One region of the Streptomyces sp. NBC_00045 genome, then DNA from elsewhere that is predicted to be linked to it. Evidence: riboswitches for the same ligand, from Rfam matches in the RefSeq annotation. Region 1 holds a riboswitch; the other holds the start of a gene.

The links. A riboswitch is a leader RNA that binds a small molecule or an ion and turns the genes downstream of it on or off. The one in region 1 is predicted to bind glycine.
Region 2: linked by a shared signal. The riboswitch ahead of gcvT (glycine cleavage system aminomethyltransferase GcvT) and the one ahead of gcvP (aminomethyl-transferring glycine dehydrogenase) in region 1 are both predicted to bind glycine.

Annotation. Positions count from the first base shown of each region.
Region 1 is NZ_CP108271.1:1,595,940-1,602,991, reverse strand. It holds gene OHA65_RS07620 (FHA domain-containing protein) at 1-314, shown strand, start outside; gene OHA65_RS07615 (MerR family transcriptional regulator) at 334-1,107, shown strand; gene OHA65_RS07610 (bifunctional nuclease family protein) at 1,171-1,644, shown strand; gene OHA65_RS07605 (MerR family transcriptional regulator) at 1,823-2,461, shown strand; gene OHA65_RS07600 (DNA polymerase IV) at 2,541-4,031, shown strand; gene OHA65_RS07595 (PRC-barrel domain-containing protein) at 4,028-4,399, opposite strand; glycine riboswitch at 4,513-4,611, shown strand; gene gcvP (aminomethyl-transferring glycine dehydrogenase) at 4,810-7,052, shown strand, end outside.
Region 2 is NZ_CP108271.1:5,583,171-5,590,222, forward strand. It holds gene glyA (serine hydroxymethyltransferase) at 134-1,390, opposite strand; gene gcvH (glycine cleavage system protein GcvH) at 1,406-1,786, opposite strand; gene gcvT (glycine cleavage system aminomethyltransferase GcvT) at 1,867-2,982, opposite strand; glycine riboswitch at 3,167-3,270, opposite strand; gene OHA65_RS26365 (AAA family ATPase) at 3,476-4,141, shown strand; gene OHA65_RS26370 (enhanced serine sensitivity protein SseB) at 4,297-5,031, shown strand; gene OHA65_RS26375 (enhanced serine sensitivity protein SseB C-terminal domain-containing protein) at 5,095-5,832, shown strand; gene OHA65_RS26380 (ABC transporter permease) at 6,369-7,052, shown strand, end outside.

The DNA of each region.
Region 1 (7,052 bases):
TTCCCCCGGGTTCCGCCCTGCTGATCGTGCGGCGCGGCCCCAACTCGGGCAGCCGCTTCCTGCTGGACGGTGAGCTGACCACGGCGGGTCGGCACCCGCAGAGCGACATCTTCCTGGACGACGTCACGGTCTCCCGGCGGCATGTCGAGTTCCGCAGGAGCCAGGACGGTGGCTTCACCGTCTCCGACGTGGGCAGCCTCAACGGCACGTACGTGAACCGTGAGCCGATCGACGCGGTCGCCCTGCACAACGGCGACGAGGTGCAGATCGGCAAGTACCGGCTGGTCTTCTACGCGAGCCTGCGGGGCGTCTGACCCTTCAAGGGAAGGTCCCATGCTGCGTCCCCCCACCGGCGGTGCCCCGAAGAGCGGCACCGCCGGCAGCGTCGGCTCGGCCAGGCGGCTGATGAGCATCGGTACGGTGCTCACCCTGCTGCGTGACGAGTTCCCCGAAGTCACGATCTCGAAGATCCGCTTCCTAGAGGCGGAGGGGCTCGTCGAGCCCAAACGCACGCCTTCCGGATACCGCAAGTTCAGCACCGAGGACGTCGAGCGGCTGGCCCGGATCCTGCGTCTGCAGCGGGACCACTACCTGCCGTTGAAAGTCATCCGCGAACAGCTGGACGCGCTCGCCCGGGGCGAACAGATCCGCATCCCGGCCCCCACGGCGCACGGGGATTCCGTCGATCCCGCCGGCCCCGCCGCCGTCTACGGCGAGGTGGGTCGGGAACGGACGACCGCGGCCCGGGTGGGCCGCGCGGAGCTGCTCGCCGCCGCCGAGGTGGACGAGGTGCAGCTGGCCGAGTGGGAGTCGTACGGGCTGATCGGCGAGGCTCCGGGCGGCGGATTCGACGCGGAGGCGGTCACCGTGGCCCGGCTGGTGGCGGATCTGGGCCGGTTCGGGCTGGAGCCGAGGCACCTGCGGGCCATGAAGGCCGCCGCGGACCGTGAGGCGGGTCTGGTGGAGCAGGTCGTGGCACCCTTGCGGCGGCACCGCAACCCGCAGACCAGGGCGCACGCCGAGGCCACCTTGAAAGAGCTCGCAGGGCTCTCCGTACGGCTCCACGAGGCCTTGGTGCAGACCGCGCTCGGGGTCCGTCTGCACTGACCTCGGTGATCTCCGAGGGGGCCCGACTACCCAAACCTGCCGAGCAGGTCCTAGGGTTGCTGTGTGAACGAGCTCGACGTTGTGGGTGTCCGGGTGGAAATGCCCTCCAACCAACCGATCGTGCTCCTGCGTGAAGTGGGAGGCGACCGGTACCTCCCCATCTGGATCGGACCAGGGGAGGCGACCGCCATTGCCTTCGCCCAGCAGGGCATGGCCCCTGCCCGGCCGCTGACGCACGACCTGTTCAAGGACGTGCTGGAGGCGATCGGCGAGGAGCTCACCGAGGTCCGGATCACGGATCTGCGGGAGGGCGTCTTCTACGCGGAGCTCGTCTTCGCCAGCGGGGTCGAGGTGAGCGCGCGGCCTTCCGACGCCATAGCGCTGGCCCTGCGCACGGGGACGCCGATCTACGGGAGCGACGGCGTGCTGGACGACGCCGGCATCGCCATTCCGGACGAGCAGGAGGACGAGGTGGAGAAGTTCCGCGAGTTCCTCGACCAGATCTCTCCGGAGGACTTCGGCACCGGGCCGCAGTGAGCCGTGGGCCGCGCCGTCACGAGCAGTGACAGCCCATTCGGAGAGCCGTTCCCCGTCCAAGGACACGGGAAACCACTCTCAGGGTGATTATCACTCGGCGTGCCGAGTGTGGCGATCGTTGACGCACCCCTGGTGACTGCCTACCTTCGAGGGGGCAGGTCAAGGACGGAGGGTCGGCGTGAGAGTCACGGGCGACGGTACGACCGGGGGCATCCCCGTGCGGAGTGACGGTGGGCCGTACCCGCTCCACGGCAGTGCGGCGGGTTCCGCGCGCCGTCAGCCGGAAACGGCGCCGGTCGCTCCGGTGGGCGCGGACCCGGCACCCGAGCAGGTGGGCTACCGGGGCCCGACCGCGTGCGCCGCGGCGGGCATCACGTACCGCCAACTGGACTACTGGGCGCGCACCGGGCTGGTGGAGCCCACGGTGCGTCCCGCGTACGGCTCCGGGACGCAGCGCCTCTACAGCTTCCGGGACGTCGTCGTCCTCAAGATCGTCAAGCGCTTCCTGGACACCGGGGTGGCGTTGCAGAGCATCCGGACCGCGGTACAGCACCTGCGCGACCGCGGTTTCTCGGACCTGGAGCGCATGACGCTGATGAGCGACGGCGCCACCGTGTACGAGTGCACCTCGCCGGACCAGGTCGTGAGCCTGCTCCAGGGCGGGCAGGGCGTCTTCGGCATCGCCGTGGGCGTGGTCTGGCGCGACGTCGAGAACGCGCTGTCGCAGCTGCACGGCGAGCGGGTCGACACCGGGGAGACGGTGGTCGGCCACAACCCGACGGACGAGCTGGCCGCGCGGCGCAACCGCGCCGGTTGAGCACGGTCCCCGGCCCGGCCGCGGAGCCGCCGCGCTCCGTCCCGGCCGATTGTCGGTGGCATGGGGCAGCATCAGGGCTGTGAGAGCCGCGCCGACCATCCTGCACCTGGACATGGACGCCTTCTACGCCTCCGTGGAGCAGGCGTCGAAGCCGAGCCTGCGCGGCAAGGCCGTGATCGTCGGCGGGCTCGGTCCGCGCGGGGTGGTCGCCACCGCGTCCTACGAGGCCCGGCGCTTCGGGGTGCACTCGGCGATGCCGACGGCCCAGGCGCGCCGGCTCTGCCCGAACGGCGCCTACCTGATCCCGCGCTTCAGCCTGTACCGGGCGGTCAGTGACGTGGTCATGGCGCTGCTGCGGGAGCTGTCACCGCTCGTGGAGCCCCTCAGCCTGGACGAAGCCTTCGTGGACCTTGAGGCGGGCGGCGCCGCCTTCGACGCGGAAGCCGCCCTGGAGACGGGACAGATGCTGCGGGCGGCCATCCAGGCCGCGACCGGCCTCAGCGCGTCGGTGGGGCTGGCGGGGTCGAAGATGCTGGCGAAGGTGGCCTCGGAGGAGGCCAAGCCCGACGGGCTGCTGCTGATCGAGCCGGGGACCGAGCGGGCCCTGCTCGCGCCCATGTCGGTGCGGACCCTGCCGGGGGTGGGGCCGGCGACCGGGGAGCACCTGCGGCGGGCCGGGATCACCACCGTGGGAGAGCTGGCCGAGGCCGGTGAGGACGAGCTGGTCCGGATGGTCGGGCGCTCGCACGGGGTCGGCCTGTACCGGATGGCGCTGGGGCTGGACGACCGGCCGGTGGTCGCCGAGCGCGACGCGAAGTCCGTGTCGGTCGAGGACACCTTCGACGTGGACCTGCACGACCGGGTGCGGATCCGCAACGAGGTGCAGCGGCTCGCCGACCGGTGCGTGCAGAGGCTGAGGGGCTCGGGCCACTCGGGACGCACGATCGTGCTGAAGGTGCGGCGCTACGACTTCTCGACGCTGACGCGCTCCGAGACGCTGCGGGGGCCCACCGACGACCCCGCGGTGGTGCGGGAGGCCGCGGCGCGGCTCTTGGAGGCGGTGGACACCACGGGCGGGGTGCGGCTCCTGGGGGTGGGCGTGACGGGCCTGGCGGACTACACGCAGGAGGACCTGTTCGCCCAGTCCATGGCCGCGGAGGCGGCGGCGGACACGGCTGCGTCGGGCGGAGCCGCCGAGTCGGACGTGGCTGAGGAGGTCGACGGTAGGGGAGGGGCGGGAGAGTCCGGTGCCCCTGGTGGGTCTGCGGGGCCTGGCGGGCCCCTGGAGGCTCCCGAGGGTGCGCTTGCGTCCGTGACCCCGGAGACCGTCCCGGAGCGGCGCTGGCCGGCCGGGAGCGACGTACTGCACGCCGTCTACGGGCCCGGCTGGGTCCAGGGCAGCGGGGTCGGCCGGGTGACCGTGCGCTTCGAGCGGCCCGGATCGCCACCGGGCCGGGTACGCACCTTCCGGGTGGAGGACCCCGAGCTGGAGCCCTCCGATCCGCTGCCCCTCGTGGGGAAGACCGCGCCGGACGCCCGGGCCGAGCCGCCTGCGAGCGGAGCCGCCTAGGCGGAGTCGTCGCCGTTCGCCAGGCGGCCGAAGTCGCGCCGGATGTCCGACGGGAGGGAGACGTCCAGCCCGTAGTGGTGGTAGAGCTGCAGCTCCTGCTCGGGGGAGAGGTGGCGGCCGACGCCGAAATCCGGGGCGTCCTTGATGAGGGAGCGCTCGAAGGGGACCCGCAGGGTGTCGTCGACGACCTCGCTCGGCTCCAGGGGGACGAAGGCGTCCCGGCTGAACAGGCCCGTCCGGACTGCGGCCCATTCGGGCACGCCCGTGGCATCGTCGAGATAGACCTCGTCGACGGTGCCGATCTTGGTTCCGTTGCGGTCGAACGCCTTGCGGCCGATCAGGCTGCGCGGATCGATGTCGGTCTGCACGGTCCCTCCATATGGTCGCAACTCCTCCGTAATGACTACAGAAGGGCATTTCCGCAGCGGAGGCCACTCGAAGGAGGACCCAGAACCGCGCTGGTAGGCTGGGTGGCGGCTGTTGACCCTGTGCGGGAGAGTCCTCCGAGTGAGCATGACGGAGGCGCCGAAGGAGCAAATCCTCCCCGGAATCTCTCAGGCATACGTACCGCACGTGACGAGGCCACTCTGGAAAGCAGGGGCGGGTGCCGGGCGCGCAGTGCCGGTTCCCCTCCTCACCGACGGTGAAAGCCGGAGGCCGCGGGCCATCCCCGTGACTCCGGTGAAGCTCTCAGGTTGAGATGACAGAGGGGGAGGCCGTCCGGGTGCCCGCGCCGTGGTGCCCCTCGCAGGTCGTACGACCCAGGAGGCCTCCGTACATGACCGCCAACCGCATTCCGCTCTCCCAGCTGGAGCGAGGGATCCCCTTCGAGCAGCGCCACATCGGCCCGGACGCCGAGGCGCAGGCGAAGATGCTCGCCCACGTGGGCTACGGCTCGCTGGACGAACTGACCGCCGCCGCGGTACCGGATGTGATCAAGAGCGCCGAGGCGCTGAACCTGCCCGAGGCGCGGACCGAGGCCGAGGTACTGGCCGAGCTGCGTTCGCTCGCCGACCGCAACCAGGTCCTGACGTCGATGATCGGTCTCGGCTACTACGGGACCTTCACCCCGCCGGTGATCCTGCGCAACGTCATGGAGAACCCGGCCTGGTACACGGCGTACACGCCCTACCAGCCCGAAATCTCGCAGGGCCGCCTTGAGGCGCTCCTCAACTTCCAGACCGTCGTCGCGGACCTCACCGGCCTGCCGACCTCCGGCGCCTCCCTGCTCGACGAGGGCACCGCGGCCGCCGAGGCCATGACGCTGGCCCGCCGCGTCGGCAAGTCCAAGGGCAACGTCTTCCTCGTCGACGCCGACGCGCTGCCCCAGACCATCGCCGTGATCGAGACCCGCGCCGAGCCGATCGGCATCGAGGTCGTCGTCGCCGACCTGTCCGAGGGCATCCCGGCCGAGGTCGCCGAGCGCGGCGTCTACGGTGTGCTCCTCCAGTACCCGGGCGCCTCCGGTGCCGTACGGGACATCAAGCCGGTCATCGACCAGGCGCACGGCCTGGGCGCGATCGTCGCCGTCTCCGCCGACCTGCTCGCCCTGACCCTGCTGACCTCCCCGGGCGCGCTCGGCGCCGACATCGCCGTCGGCACCACCCAGCGCTTCGGCGTCCCGATGGGCTTCGGCGGCCCGCACGCCGGCTACATGGCCGTCCAGGACAAGCACGCCCGCTCGCTGCCCGGCCGCCTCGTCGGCGTCTCCGTGGACGCGGACGGCAACAAGGCGTACCGCCTGGCGCTGCAGACCCGTGAGCAGCACATCCGCCGCGAGAAGGCCACCAGCAACATCTGCACCGCGCAGGTGCTGCTGGCCGTCATGGCCGGCATGTACGCCGTCTACCACGGTCCGGACGGCCTGCGGACGATCGCCCGCCGTACGCACCGCTACGCGTCCCTGCTCGCGGCCGGTCTGACGGCCGGCGGGGTCGAGCTGGTGCACGGCTCGTACTTCGACACCGTCACCGCCCGGGTGCCCGGCAAGGCCGCCGAGGTCGTGGCCGCCGCGCGCGAGGGCGGGGTCAACCTGTTCCAGGTCGACGCCGACCACGTCTCCGTCTCCTGCGACGAGACGACGCTGCGCGCCGACATCGAGGCCGTCTGGGCCGCCTTCGGCGTCGACGGCTCCGCCGCGGACATCGAGGCCCTCGACGAGACCACGGCCGACGCGCTGCCCGAGGCCCTGCTGCGCTCGGACGACTACCTGGCGCACCCGGTGTTCCACCAGCACCGCAGCGAGACCGCGATGCTGCGCTACCTGCGCAAGCTGGCGGACAAGGACTACGCGCTGGACCGCGGCATGATCCCGCTGGGCTCCTGCACCATGAAGCTCAACGCGACCACCGAGATGGAGCCGGTCACCTGGCCCGAGTTCGGTCAGCTGCACCCGTTCGCCCCGGTCGGGCAGGCGGAGGGGTACCTCACGCTCATCACCGAGCTGGAGGAACGTCTCTGCGAGGTCACCGGCTACGACAAGGTCTCCATCCAGCCGAACGCCGGCTCCCAGGGCGAGCTCGCCGGCCTGCTGGCCGTCCGCGCCTACCACCGGGCGAACGGCGACGAGCAGCGCACCGTCTGCCTCATCCCGTCCTCCGCGCACGGCACCAACGCCGCCAGCGCCGTGATGGCCGGCATGAAGGTCGTCGTCGTCAAGACCGCCGACGACGGCGAGGTGGACGCGGCCGACCTGCGCGCCAAGATCGAGCAGTACCGCGACGAACTCGCCGTGCTGATGATCACGTACCCCTCGACGCACGGTGTGTTCGAGGAGCACGTCGCCGACATCTGTGCCCAGGTGCACGACGCCGGCGGCCAGGTCTACGTCGACGGTGCCAACCTCAACGCCCTGGTGGGCCTGGCCAAGCCGGGTCACTTCGGTGGCGACGTCTCGCACCTGAACCTGCACAAGACCTTCTGCATCCCGCACGGCGGCGGCGGCCCGGGCGTCGGCCCGGTCGGTGTCCGGGCGCACCTGGCCCCGTACCTGCCCAACCACCCGCTGCAGCCGACCGCGGG
Region 2 (7,052 bases), 4.0 Mb from region 1:
CCTGGACCGGATCCAGGATCGGGTCCAAGCCCGGAGGCCCGCCGGAGCGGGCCCGGACGCCCGCCGCCGGTCATGGGGAAGGGCCCGGTTCTGCGGACTGCGGAACCGGGCCCTCCTCGTCACATCCCGGACGTCAGAGCGTCGGGTACAGCGGGAACTTCGCCGCCAGCGCGGAGACGCGCGCCTTGAGGGACTCGCTGTCGTACGTCGGCTTCAGCGCCTGCGCGATGATCTCGGCGACCTCGGTGAAGGCCTCGGCGTCGAAACCGCGGGTCGCGAGGGCCGGCGTACCGATCCGCAGACCCGAGGTGACCATCGGCGGCCGCGGGTCGTTCGGGATGGCGTTGCGGTTGACCGTGATGCCGACCTCGTGGAGGCGGTCCTCGGCCTGCTGCCCGTCCAGCTCGGAGTTGCGCAGGTCGACCAGGACCAGGTGCACGTCGGTGCCGCCGGTCAGGACGTCCACGCCCACGGCCTTGACGTCGTCCTGGACCAGGCGCTCGGCGAGGATCTTCGCGCCTTCCAGGGTGCGCTCCTGGCGCTCCTTGAACTCGGGCGAGGCCGCGACCTTGAAGGAGACCGCCTTGGCCGCGATCACGTGCTCCAGCGGGCCGCCCTGCTGACCCGGGAAGACCGCGGAGTTGATCTTCTTGGCCAGCTCCTGCGTCGACAGGATGACACCGCCGCGCGGACCGCCGAGGGTCTTGTGCGTGGTGGTGGTGACGACGTGGGCGTGCGGCACCGGGTTCGGGTGCAGGCCCGCGGCCACCAGACCGGCGAAGTGCGCCATGTCGACCATGAGGTACGCGCCGACCTCGTCCGCGATGCGGCGGAAGGCGGCGAAGTCCAGCTGGCGCGGGTAGGCGGACCAGCCGGCGATGATCAGCTGCGGCTTGGACTCCTTGGCGAGGCGCTCGACCTCGGCCATGTCGACCTGGCCGTCTTCACCGACGTGGTACGGGACCACGTTGTAGAGCTTGCCGGAGAAGTTGATCTTCATGCCGTGGGTCAGGTGACCGCCGTGGGCCAGGTTCAGGCCCATGATCGTGTCGCCCGGCTTCAGCAGCGCGAACATCGCGGCGGCGTTCGCCTGCGCACCCGAGTGCGGCTGGACGTTCGCGGCCTCGGCGCCGAACAGCGCCTTGATGCGGTCGATCGCGATCTGCTCGACGACGTCGACGTGCTCGCAGCCGCCGTAGTAGCGGCGGCCCGGGTAGCCCTCGGCGTACTTGTTGGTCAGGACCGAGCCCTGGGCCTCCATGACGGCGACCGGAGCGAAGTTCTCCGACGCGATCATTTCCAGGGTGGACTGCTGGCGGGCGAGCTCGGCGTCGACGGCGGCGGCGACGTCCGGGTCGAGCTCGTGGAGAGGGGTGTTCAGTACAGACATCAGGATCCCCTGGGGTCAGTTACCGGCGGTGAGCTTGGTGTACTCCTCGGCGGAGAGCAGGTCGGCCGGCTCCTCCGCGATGCGCACCTTGAACAGCCAGCCACCCTCGAACGGGGCGGTGTTCACGAGCGCCGGGTCGTCCACGACGTCCTGGTTGGCCGCGACGACCTCACCGGTGACGGGGGAGTAGAGGTCGCTGACGGACTTGGTCGACTCCAGCTCGCCGCAGGTCTCGCCCGCGGTCACGGTGTCGCCGACCTGGGGGAGCTGGGCGTAGACGACGTCACCGAGCGCGTTGGCCGCGAACTCCGTGATGCCGACCGTCGAGACGCCGTCCTCGGCGTCCGACAGCCACTCGTGCTCCTTGCTGTAACGCAGCTGCTGGGGGGTGCTCATGACCTGATTCTCCTGGATGCGGGGGAGTGGATACGAACAGTGGTCTTGCGGAGTGAGACGGCCGGTACGGCGTACGGGCGCTACTTCTGCCGCTTGTAGAACGGCAGGGCCACGACCTCGTACGGCTCATGCGTACCGCGAATGTCCACGCCGACGCCGGAGGTGCCGGGCGCGGCGTGCGCCGCGTCCACGTAGGCCATCGCGATCGGCTTGCCCAGCGTCGGGGACGGGGCGCCCGAGGTGACCTCGCCGATCACCTCGCCGCCGGCGACGACCGGGAACCCGGCACGCGGGACGCGGCGGCCCTCGGCGATCAGGCCGACCAGCTTGCGCGGCGCCTTGGTGGCGGCCTGCTCGGCGGCGGCCTCCAGGGCGGTGCGCCCGACGAAGTCGCCGTCCTTCTCGAACTTCACGACCCGGCCCAGGCCCGCGTCGAACGGGGTGAGGGCGGTGGTCAGCTCGTGCCCGTACAGCGGCATGCCCGCCTCCAGGCGCAGCGTGTCACGGCAGGACAGGCCGGCCGGGACCAGGCCGACGCCCTCGCCGGCCTCGGTCAGCGCCTGCCACAGCTGCACGGCGTGCTCGGGGGAGACGAACAGCTCGAAGCCGTCCTCGCCGGTGTAGCCCGTACGCGCGATCAGCGCGGGCACGCCCGCGACCGTGCCCGGCAGGCCGGCGTAGTACTTCAGCCCGTCCAGGTCGGCGTCGGTGAGGGAGGCGAGGATGCCGGGGGACTCGGGGCCCTGCACGGCGATCAGCGCGTACGCGTCTCGGTCGTCGCGGACCTCCGTCTTGAAGCCCGCGGCGCGCTCGGTCAGGGCGTCCAGGACGACCTGGGCGTTGGAGGCGTTCGCGACGACCATGTACTCGGTCTCGCCCAGGCGGTAGACGATCAGGTCGTCGAGGATCCCGCCGTCCTCCCGGCAGATGTGCGTGTAGCGGGCGCGGCCCACGCCGACGGTGGAGATGTTGCCGACCAGCGCGTAGTCCAGGGCCTTGACGGCCTCCGGGCCGGTCAGCGTGATCTCGCCCATGTGGGACAGGTCGAAGAGACCGGCCTTGGTCCGTACGGCGTTGTGCTCGTCGCGCTCACTGGCGTACCGCAGGGGCATGTCCCAGCCCGCGAAATCGGTCATGGTCGCACCGAGCGACCGGTGCAGCGCATCGAGGGCGGTCAGGCGGGGGGCAGTGCTCATGGGTGTGGCTCCCGGGTCCCAGGGCATGACATGACGAGGACGATCCTCCCCATCTGTCATCGGAACCTGAGAGGTTCGCCGAGAGTTCCCGGTCGGACCCGGGGAACGTCGACTTGCACCTTGGGTGGAGCGCACGCGGGTGCCGTCGTGAGGGACGGCGGCGCGGCTCGCTTTTCAGATCTGCCTCATCCACGCGGTACGGGGCCTGAGAGATTCAAGGGAGGAACTTGCTCCTTCGGCGCCCGGGCGCCGCCTCACGGCGTGCCGGGACTCTCCCGCGCGGATTCAAGCGGCCGGTATGCAGTTGGTCCAGATGGCGCACATCATTGCACGCCGTCCGGGCGATCGGGCGTGCGGGCCCGGAAGAACGTGCGGGACCGGTGGTCCCGGACCGGTGGCCGGCCCGGAAATCAGGACCGGAACCAGGGCTCCCGGATTACCGTCTCTTTACACTCAGTGGGCATGGGCCCGCGTGGCCCGATTGGGGGAGGCGATCACGGTGCGGAGATTCGGAGTGCTGGCGTTGACCGGGGCCGTGGACGGGGTGCCGGCGGCGCGGCGGGCGTGCGCCGGGGGCCCTCTCGTACGTGACCTGCGCGGCCGGGGCCCGCACGGACCGCAGTGGCTCGGCTTCGCCGAAGGCGACATCGTCGTGGTGTCCGGGCTGCCCGGCGGCGGCAAGAGCACGCTGATCAAGCGGGCCGCGGAGGGCGGCGGCATCGACTCCCAGGACGTGCGCGAGCGCTGGGAGCGGCGGATGCCGAGCGCCCTGCCGTACGCCGCGTACCGGCCGCTGGTCCGCTGCGCCCACTACTGGGGGCTGTGGCGGACGCTGCGCTCCGGGGCCTCGGCGGTGGTCCATGACTGCGGGACGCAGACCTGGGTGCGCAGCCTGCTGGCCGCGGCCGCGCGGCGGCGGGGCCGGGCGTTGCACCTGCTGCTGCTGGACACCACCCCGGAGGAGGCCCTGGCCGGGCAGGCGGAGCGGGGGCGCGGGGTGTCGGCGTACGCCTTCGCCCGCCACCGGGGCGCGGTGGCCCGGCTGCTGCGCGACGCGGAATCGGGCCGCCTCCCGGCGGGCTGCACCTCCGCGGTCCTGCTGGACCGGGGCTCGGCGGCCCGCGTGACCCGCATAGCCTTCCGCCGCGGCCCGGCCTAGCCCCGCCCCACCCCACCCCAGCTGACCCCACGGGCCCGTGGCGGCGGGCGGTGCGCGGCGGGCGGCGGGCCCGGGGGCGTGGGCGCCGGCGTGGGGGCCGGGGCGAGCCGTTAATGTCGGGCCGACAGCGTGGGGTGAGAACAGCGGAGGCGTACATGCAAGGCGGCGGCTGGCCGGACAACGAGCTGGAGCAGGTGCTCGGGGCGGCGCTGGGGCAGGCGGACGCGGGGGCCCGCATCGTCGAGGTGGTCGGGCGGAGCCTGCTCTGGGTGCCCCTGCCCGCCGGTGGCGGCCCGGACGCGGCCGACCTCACGCTGCCCACTATGGAGATCAACGGGGCGGCGTACGTACCCGTGTACAGCTCCGAGGCCCAGTTCCGCGCCTGCGTCGGTCCCGGCATGGACTTCGCCGTGGCCCCGGCCGTCGAGTTCGCCCGTGGCCTTCCCCCGCAGCTGGGGATCGCCGTGAACCCGGAGGGCGCCGTCGGCGTCCCGCTGCCCCCGCCGGCCGTCGCGGAGCTCTGCCGCACCGGCCGCACCCCGCTCGACGGCCCCGCCACCGGCGGCCGCGTCCGGCTCTTCGAGCCCGACTGGCAGGACGACCCGGTCGACTTCCTGACCGTCGCGGCCGAGGAGTTCCGCGCCACCGGCGTGATCGCCGCCGCCCACCGCTGCCTCGCCAGCGTCGAGGGCGGGGACCCGGAGCTCTACATCGGCGTCCGGCTGCTGGGATGGGAGCCCGAGATGCGCAGCGCCCCGATGGACGCCCTCGGCCGGGCCCTGGCCCGCGTGGCGCCGTCCTGGCCCGTCCAGTTGATCCTGCTGGACGCCGTGCAGGACCCGGTGGTCGACTTCATGGTTGCGCGCGTACGCCCCTTCTACCTCGCGTAGGGCCGCTTAAGCTGGGTGCGGATACGGGTGGACGGGCGGACGAAGAACGAAGAGGGGTACCGGGTGAGTGCGTCAGGCACGGCCGCGGCCGGGCAGGTCGAGCACATGATGCGCCAGGTGACGCCCGGGCGCTACGAGAGCTACGAGTCGCTTCTGCACGCCCTCGCCGAGGGCCGCCTGTGGATGTTGCTCTGGCAGGGCCAGCCGGGCTCCCCGGACGCCCAGTACGGCGGCATGGAGGTCGAGGGCCTCGGGTACGCGCCCTGCGTGACCTCGCCCCAGGAGCTGGCCGCCAGCGGCTGGAACCGGGGCTACGAGGTGGTCACCGGCCGGGACATCGCCCGCGCGCTGTACCCGGACCGCTGGGGCCTGTGGCTCAATCCGCACGCCCAGGGCGGCGGCCTCGGCATTCCCTGGGCCGACCTGCGCCGGATCGCCACCGGCCTCGACCGGATGCCGGCCGGGCCGCTGCGGCTGTCCGAGCCCGCCCTGGAGCTCCCGCAGTTCTACGGGCTGCTGACCCAGCACGCGCACCGCACCCCCGCCGTCCGCTCGCTGCGCCGCGCCTGGGTGCAGCCCTCGCTGGGCTCGCCGTACCTCGCGGTCGGGCTCGACCTGTACGACGCCTCCGCGCCCGCGCTGGAATCCGTACGGGAGATGATGCGCCAGTCGGTCGGCGCGGTCCCCGAGGGCGTGCCGGTGTGCACGGTGGCGCTGGCGGACGAGCACGACCCGGTCGCGATGTGGCTGCGCGCCCAGACCCGCCCCTTCTACGACCGAGAGGGCCAAGCCGCGTACTGACCCGGGGTCGCCCGGCCCGGGCGCGGCGCCCCCCGGGCGGCCGTCCGAGGGATGCCCGGCCACTGAGACGGGCGTATCGAAACGAGCCGAAGGCCGCAGGGAACCATCGTTCCCTGCGGCCTTCGGCTTGTCCGGATTTCACCACTGTTGTGGGTCCAAAAGGCATGGTCCTACCGCGAGTTGGGCGCCATGTCCGATTGTGTACCGAACGGACGGTGTTGCTCCGCTCAGGCGAGAGCGAAGTCCGGATAACGGGAACCCAGCCCTCACATCACGGTTGCGCATCCATTCATCTGCGGGTCTGGCGGCTGATCGCAGCGCCGATGAAGACTCCCCACCCAAGAGCCGGTCAGTCCTCCAAGACCCGGTTCGTTCATTGCGTTTCGCTTGTGGCTTTGCACCGCACTTCCCGCAGTTCCTGCACCTCAACACGCGTCCCGCGTGTCACCACGCACTCCGAGCGCCACTCCGCACCAACGCCGCCACAGCGGCGGGCATGGGCCGGCAACCGTCGGCCGAGAGGGGTCCCCACCACGATGACGGCACCACTGCATGACACGAGCGCGGAAGCACCCGCACCCGTGTCCGTAGCCGACGTCCCTGCCAAGGCCATCGAAGGCCGCTCGCCCGGCCGCATCGCCTGGATGCGGCTCAAGCGCGACAAGGTCGCGCTGACCGGCGGAGTGGTCGTGATCCTCCTGATCCTGGTGGCGGTCTTCGCACCGCAGATCGTGAGCCTGCTGGGCCACCCGCCCAACGAGTTCCACGAGGACTTGATCGACCCGGATCTGGGCACGCCGCTCGGCTCCTTCGGCGGCATGAGCTCCGACTACCTGCTGGGCGTCGAACCCACCAACGGGCGAGACGTGTTCAGCCGGATCGTCTACGGCGCCCGGATCTCCCTGGTCGTCGCCTTCCTGTCGGCCTTCGTGTCGGTCACCATAGGCAGCCTGCTCGGCGCACTCGCCGGTTTCATCGGCGGCTGGGTCGACGGCCTGATCAGCCGCCTGATGGACCTGCTGCTCGCGTTCCCGCAGCTGCTGTTCACCATCGCCCTGGTGTCGGTCGTCCCCAACTCCCTCTGGGGGTTCTCGGGTTCGGGCGTACGCATGGGCGTACTGATCGTCGTCATCGGCTTCTTCGGCTGGCCGTACATCGGCCGCATCGTGCGAGGCCAGACGATCTCCCTGCGGGAGCGCGAGTACGTCGAGGCCGCGCGC